DNA from 2 places in the Allobosea sp. 2RAB26 genome. Region 1 is predicted to be linked to the other one. Evidence: predicted binding sites of a transcription regulator. Region 1 holds the regulator's gene; the other holds the start of a gene.
What was found. Region 1 encodes PhoB, which activates phosphate uptake and scavenging genes when phosphate is short. Its sites were predicted from a motif close to TGTCATNNANCTGTCAT; they were not measured.
Positions count from the first base shown of each region.

Region 2: the regulator PhoB is predicted to act here: its motif matches at 1,250-1,266, upstream of AB4118_RS18485 (HAD-IIA family hydrolase).

Region 1 is NZ_JBFRGS010000007.1:330,069-333,451, forward strand. It holds gene pstB (phosphate ABC transporter ATP-binding protein PstB) at 1-622, shown strand, start outside; gene phoU (phosphate signaling complex protein PhoU) at 671-1,390, shown strand; gene phoB (phosphate regulon transcriptional regulator PhoB) at 1,424-2,122, shown strand; gene AB4118_RS16675 (YnfA family protein) at 2,242-2,562, opposite strand; gene AB4118_RS16680 (TIGR03862 family flavoprotein) at 2,637-3,383, shown strand, end outside.
Region 2 is NZ_JBFRGS010000009.1:48,177-51,559, reverse strand. It holds gene AB4118_RS18490 (MurR/RpiR family transcriptional regulator) at 1-408, opposite strand, end outside; gene AB4118_RS18485 (HAD-IIA family hydrolase) at 405-1,163, opposite strand; gene AB4118_RS18480 (ABC transporter permease) at 1,361-2,284, shown strand; gene AB4118_RS18475 (ABC transporter permease) at 2,291-3,208, shown strand; gene AB4118_RS18470 (ABC transporter substrate-binding protein) at 3,268-3,383, shown strand, end outside.

The DNA.
Region 1 (3,383 bases):
CCTGCTGCGCATCTTCAACCGGATCTATTCGCTTTATCCCGAGCAGCGCGCCACCGGCGAGATCCTGCTCGACGGCCGCAACGTCATCAGCAACGATATCGATGTGAACGAGCTGCGCTCGCGCGTCGGCATGGTGTTCCAGAAGCCGACGCCTTTCCCGATGTCGATCTACGACAATGTCGCATTCGGCATCCGCCTCTACGAGAAGCCGCCGAAATCCGAGCTCGATGACCGCGTCGAAGGTGCGCTGCGCCGCTCCGCGCTCTGGGACGAGGTCAAGGACAAGCTGAAGACCTCCGGCATGGGCCTGTCCGGCGGCCAGCAGCAGCGCCTCTGCATTGCGCGGACCATTGCCCAGAAGCCGGAAGTCATCCTGTTCGACGAGCCGACCTCGGCGCTCGATCCGATCTCGACCGGCAAGATCGAGGACCTGCTCGAGCAGCTCAAGACCGACTTCACCATCGTCATCGTCACCCACAACATGCAGCAGGCGGCGCGCATCTCGCAGTACACCGCCTTCATGTATCTCGGTGAGGTGATCGAATTCGACGCCACCAACACCATTTTCATGAACCCGCACAAGAAGCAGACGCAGGACTACGTCACCGGCCGCTTCGGCTGAACCGGCGCCCAGCCTTCCAACTGCTTTGCCGACAAAGGATACGCCGCGATGACTGATCACATCGTCCGCTCATATGATGCCGATCTCGAGGGGATCCGCCGCAGCCTGGCCGAGATGGGGGGCATGTCGGAGCGCATGCTCGGCGATTCGACAGTCGCCCTGGTGCGCCGCGACACCGGGCTGGCACAGAAGGTCATCAGCGCCGACCAGCGCCTCGACAATCTGCAGCGCGAGGTAGAGGAGAAGGCGGTGCTCACCATCGCCCGGCGCCAGCCGCTCGCCAACGACCTGCGCGAGCTGATCTCCGCCATCCGCATCGCCGCCGATATCGAGCGTGTCGGCGATCTCGCCAAGAATATCGCCAAGCGCGCGGTCGCCATCTCCGGCCAGTTCCAGCCGCCGTCGCGCGCGGTCGTCGGCCTCGAGCATATGAGCCGCCTGGTTCAGGCCCAGCTCAAGGACGTGCTCGACGCTTACGCCGTCAGCAACGAGCAGAAGGCCATGGAGGTCTGGCGCCGCGACGATGAGATCGACGCGCTCTATACCTCGCTCTTCCGCGAGCTGCTCACCTATATGATGGAAGACCCGCGCAACATCACCTTCTGCACGCATCTCCTGTTCTGCGCCAAGAATGTCGAGCGCATCGGCGACCACACCACCAACATCGCCGAGACGATCCACTATCTCGTCACGGGCGAAGCCTTGGACGCAGCCCGCCCGAAGCTCGACACGACCAATATCCTTCTGGACGCCGCCACCGGTGAGTGACCGGCGCCCGACACCTTTGGGACCGAGTGAGACATGCCTGCACGCATCCTGATCGTTGAGGACGAAGAGCCGCTGACCCTGTTGCTGCGCTACAATCTCGAAGCCGAGGGCTTCGAGGTCGACAGCGTCGCGCGTGGCGACGATGCCGAGCTGCATCTGCGCGATCATACGCCGGACCTCGTGCTGCTCGACTGGATGCTGCCGGGCCTTTCCGGCATCGAGCTCTGCCGGAGGCTGCGGACCCGTCGCGATACCGAGCGGGTGCCGATCATCATGCTCACCGCCCGCGGCGAGGAAACCGAGCGTGTGCGCGGCCTCGCCACCGGGGCCGACGACTATGTCGTCAAGCCGTTCTCGCTGCCCGAGCTGATCGCCCGCATCCAGGCGTTGCTACGCCGCGCCAAGCCGGGTCATGTCGCCGGCCTGTTGGCCGCCGGCGATCTCGAACTCGACCGCACCACCCGCCGTGTCCGCCGCTCAGGCAGCGAGCTGCATCTCGGCCCGACCGAGTTCCGCCTGCTCGAATTCCTGATGCAGGCGCCGGGGCGGGTCTATTCCCGGGCCCAGCTGCTCGACGCGGTCTGGGGCCGCGACGTCTATATCGACGAGCGCACCGTCGACGTCCATGTCGGCCGGCTGCGCAAGGCGATCACTCCTGACAACGCCAAGGACCCGCTGCGGACCGTGCGCGGTGCCGGCTATGCCTTCGACGAGACCTTTGCGCGGAGCTGAGACTTGGATCATCGGGGACTTGGATCATCGGGCCGGATATCGAATCCGCCCGACGATCTAACCGTCTATGGTTGCATCGGCCTTCCCGAAAACCGCAATCCACCTTTCGGGCCGATACCCTAGCGCGGCCCTGCGATGATGATCGCCGCGCCGGCGAGGCAGATCAGCCCACCGATAATGTCCCAGCGGTCGGGGCGAAAGCCTTCCACGGCCCAGAGCCAGACGAGCGAACTGACGATGTAGACGCCGCCATAGGCGGCATAGGCCCGTCCGGCGGCTTCGCTCTCCGCCAGCGTCAACAGCCCGGCGAACAGGGCGAGCGAAAACAGTCCGGGTACGAGCCACCAGACCGGCTTGCCGAGCCGGAGCCAGCCCCAGAACGCGAAACAGCCGGCGATTTCGAGAATGGCTGCGCCGAGATAAGCGGCGATGGTCGGCATGGTTCGTCCCTGTCGATGGCCTTCGGGGCGGGATTACCCTTGACCGCAGGGCGCGCTGACGGCAAGCCGGACCGATGCCCACACATCACGTCGCCATCATTGGAGCAGGGCCCTCCGGGCTGATCGCGGCCGAGCGCCTCGCGGCAGCCGGGGACACCGTCACGATCTACGATCGCATGCCCTCTCCGGCCCGCAAATTCCTGCTGGCCGGGCGCGGCGGATTGAACCTCACCCATTCCGAATCGCTCGACGGCTTCCTGCCCCGCTATCGCGATGCGCAAGCCTGGCTGGAGCCGGCCATTCGCGCCTTCCCGCCACAATCCCTGCGCGACTGGGCCGATGCGCTCGGGCAGGACACGTTCGTCGGCAGCAGCGGCCGCGTCTTCCCGCGCGCCATGAAGGCCTCGCCCTTGCTGCGGGCATGGCTGCGCCGGCTCGAGGGCCTCGGTGTCAGCTTCGCGCCTGGTCATCGCTGGACCGGCTGGAGCGCGGCGGGAGCTCTGACGTTACGGCACCGCGATGGCGCCGAGGTCGAGGTGCGGCCCGACGCGACGCTGCTCGCGCTCGGCGGCGCGAGCTGGCCACGGCTGGGTTCGGATGGTGGCTGGGCGCCCTTGCTGGCGGCGCGCGGAATTGCGATTGCGCCGCTGCGCCCGGCCAATGGCGGCTTCACGGTCGATTGGTCCCAGACCATGCGAGAGCGTTTTGCCGGAGTACCGTTGAAACGCATCGTCCTGAGCTTCGGCGGCCAATCCGTGCCCGGCGAGGCGATGATCGATGCGACGGGTCTGGAAGGCGGCGCGGTCTATGCACTCTCTGCC
Region 2 (3,383 bases), on a different contig from region 1:
GGCCTGGAGATCGCTGCGGAAGATCTTTTCGATCACCGCACCGGTGTCGTCGGAACGGGCCAGATCCTCGTGGATGAACTGAACCGGTTGCACCAGATCGCGCGCCAGCGCGATCTTGACCTGCTGGAAGCCCCGCGCGCCGAGCTGCTGGCAGAGCGAGATGACGCTGCCTTCGCTCGCGCCGGTGCGCTCGGCCACTTCGGTGACCGACATATGCACCACCTCGGCGGCATGGGTCATGAAGAAATCGGCGATGCGGGCAGCTTTGGGCGGCAGGTTGGCGCGCAGCGCCTGCAGGCGTTCGAGTGCCCCCTCGAGACCGGGCGTGCCGGTGCCCTTGCGCCTTTCGGTGCCTGGTTCGCCGGGGGCGGCCTGGGCCGGTCCGGGATTGCGATTCGACGCCGTCATGCCGGGAAGGCCAGCATGCCGGCCGGGTCACGACAAGGCGCATTCGCCGCGATGGCGGGGAAGACCCCGTCGCGAAGCTCGAAATAGCGCAGGCCAAGGCGCCGTGCGCCCTCACCATCGGTCGCCGGGTTGTCCCCAACCATCAGCACCGCATTCCTGGACAGCCCGAGCAGCGCCAGGCCGGCCTCGAACAAGGCGGGTTCCGGCTTGCCGATGATGCGGTACGGCACGGGGCCAGTGCAGGCGAGCAGCGCCGCCAGCAATGCACCGGTCTCCGGCACCACCGCGCCATCCGGGCCGGGATGGACGAGATCGGGATTGGCAGCGACGAGCTCGGCGCCGCCGCGTACCGCATTGGCTGCAAGCATCAGGCGTTCATAGGAAAAATGCCGGTCGCGTCCGAGAAAGACGATGTCCGGCCGCTCCTGCACCGGGACAAGGCCGCGGTCGCGGGCATGGATCATGAGGCTCTTGCTAGCCATCATGGAGATGCGGGCCCGGGGCTGCCGGCGCGCGATTTCGTCGAGCGCGGTCGAGCCGGCAAGAACGATCCGGCGCGGCGCGATGGTCAGGCCAAGACGCTTCAGGGCACGCGACAATTCGAGCGGCGTATGCTCGGCATCGTTGGAGACGATGACGAAACGGCCGTCCAGGCTTTCGAGAAAGGCATTTGCGCCGGGAAGCATCTGCCGGCCGCGCACCAGGGTGCCGTCGAGATCGACGAGACACCCCTGAATGCCGTGAAGCGAGCCCATGGCGCGAATCCAAACCCTGACAGCAAGTGAGGCTCGTCCATGAACTGAGATAAATTCAGTGTCAAATTCAATATCGAATGAGATTATTTCATCATCCTGTCATGAAGCACAGCCTAGAACGAGCCCGTCGCAGCACGGGCCACGACTGAGGCCGGGCATGCAGGGCGACGTCCGGCGGCTCCAGGCAGGAGGAAGACATGCTTGAATTCCTCGTAGGCCGGCTGCTGCGCATGGGCATCACGCTTTGGGTGATCGCCTCGGTCGTCTTCCTCGCCACGCGCCTGACGGGCAACCCGATCGACTTCCTGATGCCGGAAGGGCTGGATGCCGCCTCGCGCCGCGAGATGATTGCCTATTGGGGGCTCGATCGTTCCGTCGCCGAGCAGTACTGGCTGTTCTGGCGCTCGCTTCTTTCAGGCGATTTCGGCCTGGGACTGATGGAGCGCCGGCCGGTCGCGACGATCTTCACCGAACGGCTCTGGCAGAGCGCCTCGCTCCTGGTCGCGACCCTGGCGCTTACGATCTGCATCGGCGTGCCGGCCGGTATCCTGGCTGCCGTCTGGCGCGGCCAGGGGCGCGGCAGCGCCGTGCTCTTCACGGCCCTTTTCGGCTACGCCATCCCGAATTTCGTGCTCGCCATCCTGCTGCTGCTGGTCTTCTCCTACACGCTGCACTGGCTGCCCAGCGCCGGCTCGGCCACACTCGCGCATTACGTCATGCCGACGGTCGCGCTCTCGGCCTATTTCGTCGCGGCGCTGGTCCGCTACACTCGCAACGCCATGCTCGACGTCCTCTCGCAGGACTATATGCGCACGGCCCGGGCCAAGGGGCTCGCCGAGAGCAGCATCATTCTCCATCACGGCCTGCGCAACGCGTTGATCCCGGTCATCACGGTGCTCGGCCTGCAAATCACCACGCTCGTCTCGGGAGCGGTGGTGGTCGAGACCGTCTTCGCCTGGAACGGCGTCGGCGACCTGCTGGTCGGAGCGACGCTGCGCCGCGACTATCCCGTCCTGCAATTCGGCGTCCTCGTCGTCGCCTCCGCCGTCATCGTCGTCAACCTACTGGTCGATCTCGCCTATGCGCTGGTCGATCCGCGCGTGCGCCTGGCTGGAGCCTGAGCGGTCATGACCGATACCCTCGACGCCAAAATTGCAGGTGCCAAGATCGTGCTTGCCCCGCAGCACAAGCCGCGCCGGCGCTTCGCGCGTCCGGCCGGCATGAACGCCCTGGTCGTCGCGGCCGCGCTTCTGGCGCTCGTGCTCGTCCTCCTGGCGGTGCTCGCGCCCGTGCTTGCGCCCTTCGACCCCGACCAGCAGAAACTGCTGGCGCGGCTGCGGCCCCCGCTCGGTTTCGAGCGCGCCAATCCGGCGCATTGGCTCGGCACCGATCAACTCGGCCGCGATCTGCTCTCGCGCTGTCTGTACGGCCTCAGGCTGACGCTGGCGCTCGCGCTGTTTGGAACGCTGATCGGGCTCGTCATCGGCGTCGCGCTCGGGCTCGTCGCCGGGCAACTCGGAGGCCGGGTCGATGCGCTGGTCATGGGGCTCGTCGACATCAAGCTGTCACTGCCCTTCACGCTCGTCGCGCTCCTCGTGGTTGCGCTGGCGGGAACCGATGTCGCGGTGCTGATCGGCGTGCTGGGCATCGCCTATTGGGCCCATTTCACCAGGCTTGTGCGCGCCCAGGTCCTCGGCCTGCGGGAACTGCCCTTCATCGAGGCGGCCCGAGCCGCCGGAGCGACTCGCTGGCACATCGCGACCGTCCACATGATCCCCAATATCGTCTCGCCGGTCGTGGTGATGGCGAGCCTGAACTTCTCGAACCTGATCCTGCTGGAATCCGCCCTCTCCTTCCTCGGGCTCGGCGTCCAGCCCCCCACTGCCACGCTCGGCTCCATGGTCGGCCAGGGGCGCGACTACATGGCCTCCGCACCCTGGATCGTGGTGGTGCCGGCTGCGGCGATCGTGCTCGTGAGCCTCGCCGCCATGCTGCTCGGCGATTTCCTGCGCGACCATTTCGACGTGCGCCTGCGCGAACGCTGACGCGCCGCCTCCACCTTGCCTGCCGAACCACCTTCGCTCCAACCGAAAGGGCTGAACTGATGCTCAAGACCTTGCTGAAGACCGCGCTCGCCGCCGCGCTCGCGACAACCGCCCTGACCGGGCTTGCTCGCGCCCAGGAGCTCAAGGTCGGCGTGCAGAACATGGCGCCCTGGCT